4 regions of the Desulfonatronovibrio hydrogenovorans DSM 9292 genome follow, and region 1 is predicted to be linked to each of the others. Evidence: predicted binding sites of a transcription regulator. Region 1 holds the regulator's gene; each other region holds the start of a gene.

Region 1 (2,205 bases):
TGACTTTGCCCCGCTGTTTTCTAAGCTGGGCCTCAAGCTTGTCCAGGCTCAGGTCAACGGTTGAATACATGTCTTCAGTATCTTCAGTGGCTGAAATATGGATGTCCTTGGCTGTGAGGATTACCTCAGCGATGTGTCTGAATTTTTCTACCTCAAGGTTGACCTGAAGCTCCGCAGTATTGATCTCGCTCAGGTACTTGGACAACTTGTCATATCTTTCACGAGCGTATTTTTTCAGATGTTCAGAAGGCTCAAAATTCTTGAAGTTGAATTTGATCTGCATGCTGATCCTCCTTTCTGTATGGATTGATAAAAATCAGAAAAATTTTTTTCGTCTGGAAGATGAAGGGATTTTCAGGGCAGCCCGGTACTTGGCCACGGTCCTTCTGGCAATATTCACATCCAGTTCTTTTTTAAGATTGGTGGCAATGGCATCATCGCTCAGGGGCTTTTTGGGATCCTCCGAAGCCACCATTTTCTTGATGGCAGCCTTGACGCTCTCTGAACCTACTGTTCCGCCACTATCCATGCTCAGGGCACTGTTGAAGAAAAACTTGAGCTCAAACAGGCCAAAAGGGGTGGACACATACTTGCTGGTGGTGATCCTGCTTACAGTGGATTCGTGCATACTGATATCTTCGGCCACTTCCTTAAGGATCAACGGTTTGAGCCTGGTGACTCCGTGAACAAAGAATTCTTTCTGAAATTTGAGGATGCTTTCCATAACCTTGTAAAGAGTTCTTTGACGCTGGTGCAGGCTTTTCATCAACCATATGGCTGAGCGGGTTTTTTCCTGGAAGTAGTCGATTTCCTTTTTGTTCTTCCGGTCTTTTGGGGCCTGGTTCAATGACTCGTAAAAAGGGCTGAGCTGGATTGATGGAAGGCCGTCCTCATTAAGGACAATTACAAAGTCGTCCTCGTATTTGTATACATAGATATCAGGGCTGATATATATTACATCTTCGCTTCCGTAACTTGAGCCAGGGAAGGGATCCAAACTCTGCAGGACTTCAATGTACTCCTTCATGAGTTCCTTGCTGATCCGGAATTTCTTCAGCAGGGGAGCCAGACGGTTCCTTTCAATGTCTTCCAGGTGTTCGGTAACAAGCTCGATAAGAATCGGGTCAGTTTCATTTAAGGCTTTGAGCTGAATAATCAGACATTCCCTGAGATCCCTTGCCGCAACCCCAACCGGGTCAAAATTCTGGACCTTGGCCAGGACTTGATCCACCAGAGATTCCTGAACACTGCAGGACCGGCCGATTTCCTCGACAGTGGCCTTCAGATAGCCCCTGGAGTCAATGTTGCCGATAATTTCCTCTCCGATCCTGGTTTCATCAGGAGTCAGGTTCTGGAGATGAAGCTGCCACATGAGATGACCCTCAAGGGATGGTTTGGCAGAGTACCTTGCTTCATAGCTCTGCATTTCCTCTGGTACTTCCCATTCCCTTGAACCGGACTGCTTGGAGGTACTGGAAAATTCTCCCAGATAATCTTCCCAGTCAGCGTTATTAATGATCTCTTTTTCTTCGCTGGTCAGCTTGGCTCCCTGGTCCTTGTCGTTGAGGGCCTGTCTTTCCTGCTCTTCCTCGGAAACTGGCTGTAATTCTTCCAGCATGGGATTTTCCAGCAGTTCCTGCTGGACAACCTCCAGCAGTTCCAGCCTGGAAAGCTGTAAAAGTTTGATGGCCTGCTGGAGCTGGGGAGTCATGACCAGCTGCTGAGTGAGCTTGAGGTTTTGTCTTAGTTCCAGGGCCATAGATTCATCCGGAAAATAAAAGGTTGATTAGTGATCCGCTTCTGGTTCTTTAGGATATGTTCAGGCATCAAGAGGCCGGCGGAATAATTATATATTATGATGATCCATCTTGGAATTACAAGCAAAAAGATTCCCCCAGGTAAATGCTTCTGGCCCTGGTATCGGCAATGATTTCTTCAGGCACTCCATCCAGAATGACCTGCCCGTCATGTACGATGGAGGCTCTGTCGCAGATGCGCAGGGTTTCCCTGACGTTGTGATCGGAAATGAGGATGCCGATATTCTTTTCTTTCAGCCGGAGGATTATTTTCTGAATGTCGTCCACTGCAATGGGGTCGATACCGGCAAAAGGTTCGTCAAGCAGAATAAATTTCGGGTCCTTGATCAGGGCCCTGGCGATTTCCAGACGCCTGCGCTCCCCGCCGGATAAAAAGGAGGCTTTTTGA
Region 2 (2,205 bases), on a different contig from region 1:
AGTTGAGGGTTAAAGGCTCTCTTGAAACCATCACTCAGGATCATAGATTTATCCAGGAACTGATCAATACCGGAGAATTAAGCCCGGCCCAGGCATTGACCCATCCCATGAAAAACATTCTGGACCAGTGCCTGGGCTGTCCGGATTTGAAACCAGATACTGGAAGGATCAAACTCTCACCTGGGGATCATATCCTCCTGACTACCGATGGCCTGCATGACCATGTCCAGGCCAGTCAGATGGTTTCTGCATTTTTACCCACCCGGGCCCTGGACGAAACTGCTGACATACTGCTCAAACAGGCCATTAAAAATAACAGCAGAGATAACCTGTGTCTGGCCATTGCCAGACTGGAGTAACGGACATGACCCGGGCTGCGGGAGCTTCCAGTTCCATTGCAGCCCGGACCCTGCCCCTTTCAGCCTGACCAGGTCTCTTTTCCTGCTTACTCAGTAGAATTACCACTGGTATTCACTAAACCAGTTTACGTCCTGGTTCCTGTTCTGTCCCCAACCAGACAGACCCGGATTGCACCAGCAGCCCTTTGGTCAGCATTGTTTCTATAACGTGTTTTAAAAACACATCCGTTCCTGGGACAGGATAAAACAGATCATCATGCTCATTTTTAAGACTATACCTTCCAGCAACCATTTCATAAATGCAACGCATTTCCGAGTCCCGATTCTGATAATAAAAAATAACTAATCAATTTCAGTTAATTATATTGACAGGAACACCGATTGTTCCTGGCATGGTTAGTGCTCTTAATGTGGAAAGTCAGAGTTCAGTTCATGGTCATAACTAACAGTTACACCTTAAAGGGGGAACAGACATGCCAGGAAAAGACAGGACAGGGCCTTTGGGAAAGGGACCAAAAACAGGCTTGAGGGAAGGTTTTTGCGGTAAAAAAATGGAGAATGACCGAGATTTTCCGGACCGGCCAGCCAGGAGGCAAGAAAAGTCCGCCCATGCAAGGTGCCGTGGACAAGGCCGGGCAGCAGGTCAAGGATTCAGGGATACCAGGATGAGCAACTGAAACATTTCCAATGCCATTTAACCATGATAAAGTGCTGCATCCGGGCCGGACAGGCTGTTGCAGGGTAATCCCGCAGTTGTCCGGCTGGACTGCAAACTCTGCCCAGCCATTATTCTGAACTTTGCCATCAAGATTGCAGAGATGCAGACAGCTTCAACTGACTGCCACCACCCTGAGTATAAAAATATGCGGAGATCCCATGGAAAAAATACTGATCATCGGCTGCAAGCGAGCCATGAATGAAGTCTGTATCGGGTGTTCAAGATGTCTTGTAGCCTTTAACCGGCGGGAGGGAAAGTTTGGGGATTATCCTAAGGACGCCCAGATCCTGGGTCTGCTCAGCTGTGGAGACTGTCCAGGTTCAACCATAGTCACCAGACTGGCCCAGGTTAAGCTGTGGAACTCTCCCATGCAGGAAGTGCCCACCAGGGTCCATATCAGCCCATGTATAACTGACCATTGTCCCCATGCTGATGAAATTACCGCAAAAATAAAAAACAAAGCCGGGATAAAGGTTATTTCAGGAACTCACGAATATATTCCAGAAAAAATATTTGCCGGCCCGTAATGGACAACAGAATCAGAATCACCATTCTGGTGGATAACTCTGCAGCTCCCGGACTGAAGTCAGAGCACGGATTTTCCGCCTGGATTAAAGCGTTTGGCATTAACATCCTCTTTGATACCGGCCAGGGTCTTGCTCTGGCCGGTAATGCAGCCAAACTGGGTATCCATCTGGACCAGACCAGCCATCTGGTCTTGAGTCATGGACACTACGACCACGGCGGAGGCATCCCCATGGTAACAGAACAGGCTGGCAAAGCAGTGCTCCACCTTCATCCCGGTGCAGTAATCCCAAGGTACGCTCTGGACAGGGACGGACAGGTCAGGTCAATAGGCTTGCCCAGAAAAACCCTTGCCTGCCTGGCTGATCTTCCGGATATCCAGGTATGCTGGGTGTCAAAACCGACCATGCTGGCTCCAGGAATTGGGCTCACCGGAACTATACCCAGGATCTGTCACTTTGAGAACACCGGAGGTGAATTCTATACTGATCCAGAAGCCAAAAATGAAGATCCGCTCTGGGATGACCAGGCACTATGGATCAATGCGCCTGACGGTCTGATAGTTGTATCAGGGTGTGCCCATTCAGGCATTATCAACACCCT
Region 3 (2,205 bases), on a different contig from region 1:
GTTGACTACAGTGGGTGAAACCTGCCTGCCTGACTCATCCAGCACATAGGCACATTCAATCACTTTACTGGACTTGATCATTTTTTTGAGCTGGCTTTCCAAGTCCATATCCTGGCCACTGCTGAGCCCGGAAAGGATAGAAAAACTTAAGGCCTGGTAGTTGCTGAATTTTTGTTTCCTGGCCTTGATCCTCTTAATGACGCATTTGAAAAAACCATCTCCAGTCTCTCTGATTTTATCTTCAATTTTGTCAAAATCTACATCGAGAATATTCTGGGGTCTGGCGAAAAAATAGCCTTGAAAAAGGTCGGTCCCCAATTCCAGAGATTTCAGGACCTCCCGGGGGTTTTCAGTTCCTTCGGCCAGGACCATGACTCCAAGCTGATCAGCCAGCTTGACCACGGCCTTGATGATTTCCTGTTTGTAGAACTGGGAGTGAATGTCCTTGATCAGGGAGCGGTCAATCTTGATGATATCCGGTTTAATGATTGAGACCCTTTCCAGATTGGAATGGCCGGCCCCGAAATCGTCAAGGGCTATGAGAAAGCCGTGCTCCCGGTACATGGAAATGAACCTGCACAGCTCGGAAAAATCCCTGACCCTTGATTCCACCAGCTCAATGACGATGTTCCTGGGATCGATTCCATGATCCCTGACCATCCTTAAGAAATTCCCTGACCCCACTATTCCCTTGTCAACCATTGAGGTGTCAAAGTTGATGAACAGCAGCAGGTCCGGATGCTGCTGGTGAACCGGCCTGAATGCAGTCAATGCGGCCTTTCGGCAGGCCCTGTCTGTTTCTACTGTTTTGTCAAAATGCTCTGCAGCAGCAAAAAGAAGACAGGGCTGGACGAGGTTTCCGGATATGGGATCCAGGCCCCTGCTCAAGGCTTCCAGGCCGATTATTTTTTTCTTTTTTATGGATACCACAGGCTGGAAATGGGTCATCAGGCTCTGTTTCCGGATTATAAGATCAAGGTTCAAGTCTGGGGTGGTGGGCATGATACTGAAGTCCTGAATGTTAAATAAGGGTTGTCTGATTCAGGCTTGGGGCTAGCAAGGTTCGGGCCATTGTCCAGTAGGGCCAAGGGCTTTTCCCGGGCTGGGCCCTCTTTGCCCCTGGGGTCGGGGGGTGGCTTTGGAATGGCAGTCTCGGCCTGGACCATCACATCCCTTTCAATGTTTTTTACAAAAATGTCAGGTCATTTTGGGCCTGGGAAAGATAAGTCTTAAAATTCAATATATTGCCTCTTTGGCATCATCATTGCTTTTTAGGGAGGCATGGGTTTAGAAAAAATAAATCAAGGAGGTTGGGCATGGATACTTTTCTTATTTATGTCAATAGATATCAGCTGATATGGTAGGTTAGCAGCTTATGTCCGGCTGATTGGCTGGAAGCCATTCCAGGGCGCCGATTTGATTTTTATAGATTGAATTTACAAAAATGAACATTTTAAGGAGGAGATGAAGATGGAACACTTGCTTGAGCTCAGCTATGCATTGGACACATTTTACTTCCTGATTTCAGGACTGCTGGTCATGTGGATGGCGGCCGGGTTTACCATGCTGGAATCAGGCCTGGTCAGATCCAAGAACACGGTGGAAATCCTGACCAAGAACATAAGTCTTTATTCCATTGCCTGCATCATGTATATGATTGTAGGGTACAATATCATGTACGGGGAAGGCGGTTCAATCATCCCGGGCATCAGCTTTTTTGTGGGCGGGGACAATACCGTGGCTGATGTGGTGGCTGGAGGAGCTGATGCTCCGTATTACTCAAATATTTCGGATTTCTTTTTCCAGGTGGTGTTTGTAGCCACGGCCATGTCCGTAGTTTCCGGGGCTGTGGCTGAACGGATGAAGCTCTGGGCATTTCTTTTGTTTGCAGTGGTCATGACTGGTGTGCTTTATCCGGTGCATGGTTACTGGACCTGGGGCGGGGGTTTCCTGGATGAGCTGGGTTTTGCTGATTATGCCGGTTCAGGTATCGTGCATATGGCTGGTGCTTCAGCTGCCCTGGCCGGGGTGCTCCTGCTGGGGGCCAGAAAAGGCAAGTATGGTCCGGACGGGAAGATAAACGCCATTCCTGGAGCCAATATGCCCCTGGCCACCCTGGGGACTTTCATCCTGTGGATGGGCTGGTTCGGTTTCAATGGAGGATCAGAGCTCAAGGTGTCTGACGTAGAATCAGCCAATGCCGTG
Region 4 (2,205 bases), on a different contig from region 1:
CCAGGACAACCTGGCCGGCAGCCCCGGTCTGATTGATGGGGGACAAGTTCATGCCTTGGACCTGGAGGTTTCAGCCAGGGCTCTGCAGCTTTTTCCTGATGGGCAGGAAAAAGCATTCAGGTCGGACTCATCAGCTTGAACATCCTGTATTATCAAAGGATTTTTAAGGGTTAAATCCTTGGCCGGCGGTCTTTCAACTTCCCTGCATATCCTTTTGAACGAAGTGTCGGACAAAGGAGCTCTTCTCAGACCTGCTTCCTGGCGGACCACAGAAACCAGGGCTTCCAGCCGGCCCGGATCATAGTCCATGAAAAGCTCCTTGAGCTTGCCCTGGACAGCACTTTTTCCGCTTTTGGCCCCCAGCTGGATTTTTCTTTTCAAGTCCAGCTGTTCAGGGGCAAAAGGTTCGAATAGTTCAGGGTTTTTGTACAGAGCGTCTGCGTGCAGCCCGCTTTCCACGTGAAATATCTTTGAACCGACAATGGGCCGGTGCTCGTCTATTCTGATTCCAGCCAGGTCTGCCACCAGATCGCTCAAGCCGGGCAGCCAGGTCAAATCGTATTTTTGGTGGTCTGTCCTGAAAACCAGCCAGGCCAAGACCTCTTCCAGCCGGGCAATGCCTGATCTCTCTCCTATTCCCAGAACACTGACATCTGAGTAATCGCATCCAGCTGAAAGGGCTGACACGGCATTGGCTGTTGCCATGCCAAAATCGTTGTGTCCATGGAAGGCAAGGGGCATGTTCAGGGATTTTTTGAACCCGGCAATAATCCGGCCAGCACTGGTCGGCTCAAACAGCCCCACACTGTCCGAGAGTCTGATTCTCCATACGCCCAGATCCCTGGCCATCCTGGCTGTGTCCAGGGCAAAGGTGGGGTCAGCCCTGGATACATCCTCAAGCCCCAGGGAAATCCTGGCGGTCATCTCTCCGGCCTGGCTCAGGGTTTGTTCAAGACGCTGCAAAAGGGTGTTTCGGTTCAGCCCCAGTCTCTTTTCAATGTGTAAATCAGAAACAGGCAGGGCAGTATTGATGATATCCGGACCAAGGGCATCAGCCATTATCAGGTGTTTTACCCTGAACGGGGCCCACACGCTTATCTCCGGCTTCAGATCAAAGGCGGCTGTGTAATTGATAAGTTCCCGCAGCTGGCTGTCTTCTCCGGCCAGTCCCACTTCCACCTCATCCACACCCATCTTGATCAGCAGATTGAGGATCCTGAGTCTGGCCTGATTGCCGAGGTACAGGCCGAAGCGCTGTTCACCTTCTCTTAAAGTGGTATCTATAAGCATAAGTTTCTTAAAGCAATATTTGTGCCGCGATTCCGGTCCAGGTTTCTGCTCCTGCTCCAGGATCCGGTCTGATTGCCCTCCAATCTTCCGGTCATCCTGATCTGCTGGGCCTTGGTTCCCAAACTGGCGCTCATGACGAAGATCCGGTTCATCCATTGATTTACAGGTTCTGTCAAGTCTTAAGCAAAGCAGCCCCGTATTTTGAGCAGCCCTTAGCAGATGGACCAGAGTACTACACAGACTCTTCTATTTTGTCGGTCTGACCTACAATTTTGAAGTCTTTTATAGAGGCAGAGGCTGAAGCTGTTTTGAAGATAATGATAAAAAAACAATAAAAACAAGATAGTTATCTCCGGGATGTCCGGTTGTGGTCAGCATGGCACGTCCTTTGCCTTTTAGAGAGGTAAATTCAAACCAGGAGGAATTACTAATGCGTAAAGTTGCAATCTACGGAAAAGGGGGAATCGGAAAGTCCACCACAACCCAGAATACTGTGGCCGGGCTGGTGGAGCTGGATAAAAAGGTCATGGTGGTGGGTTGCGACCCCAAGGCCGACTCCACCAGGCTTCTTCTGGGCGGTCTCAGTCAGAAGACTGTTCTGGATACCCTCCGGGAGGAGGGTGAGGACGTGGAATTGGATGATGTCCGGCTGCCCGGATTCGGCGAATCTCTATGTGTGGAATCGGGCGGACCTGAGCCCGGGGTAGGCTGCGCAGGCCGGGGCATAATTACATCCATCAATCTTTTAGAGCAGCTGGGTGCATATGAAGAGAACCAGGATCTGGACTACGTGTTTTATGATGTCCTGGGGGACGTGGTGTGCGGAGGATTTGCCATGCCCATCCGGGAAGGCAAGGCCCAGGAAATCTACATTGTTGTGTCCGGGGAGATGATGGCCATGTATGCAGCCAATAA

What was found. The regulator sigma-54, encoded in region 1, starts transcription at its own class of promoters, with help from an activator protein. The targets are predictions, from matches to a motif close to CTGGCACGGNNNNTGCTT.
Region 2: P771_RS19210 (DUF5320 domain-containing protein) is a predicted target of sigma-54. The motif match lies at 747-764, and genes of this name have one in related genera.
Region 3: P771_RS0100720 (ammonium transporter) is a predicted target of sigma-54. The motif match lies at 1,253-1,270, and genes of this name have one in related genera.
Region 4: P771_RS15970 (LeuA family protein) is a predicted target of sigma-54. The motif match lies at 1,301-1,318, and genes of this name have one in related genera.

What each region holds. Positions count from the first base shown of each region.
Region 1 covers NZ_JMKT01000008.1:492,162-494,366, forward strand. The annotation lists gene hpf (ribosome hibernation-promoting factor, HPF/YfiA family) at 1-283, opposite strand, end outside; gene rpoN (RNA polymerase factor sigma-54) at 317-1,759, opposite strand; gene lptB (LPS export ABC transporter ATP-binding protein) at 1,875-2,205, opposite strand, start outside.
Region 2 covers NZ_JMKT01000009.1:38,074-40,278, reverse strand. The annotation lists gene P771_RS0105285 (PP2C family protein-serine/threonine phosphatase) at 1-359, shown strand, start outside; gene P771_RS19210 (DUF5320 domain-containing protein) at 833-1,036, shown strand; gene P771_RS0105265 (CGGC domain-containing protein) at 1,236-1,604, shown strand; gene P771_RS0105260 (MBL fold metallo-hydrolase) at 1,604-2,205, shown strand, end outside.
Region 3 covers NZ_JMKT01000002.1:21,273-23,477, reverse strand. The annotation lists gene P771_RS0100735 (EAL domain-containing protein) at 1-1,002, opposite strand, end outside; gene P771_RS0100720 (ammonium transporter) at 1,471-2,205, shown strand, end outside.
Region 4 covers NZ_JMKT01000002.1:33,705-35,909, reverse strand. The annotation lists gene P771_RS15970 (LeuA family protein) at 49-1,290, opposite strand; gene nifH (nitrogenase iron protein) at 1,721-2,205, shown strand, end outside.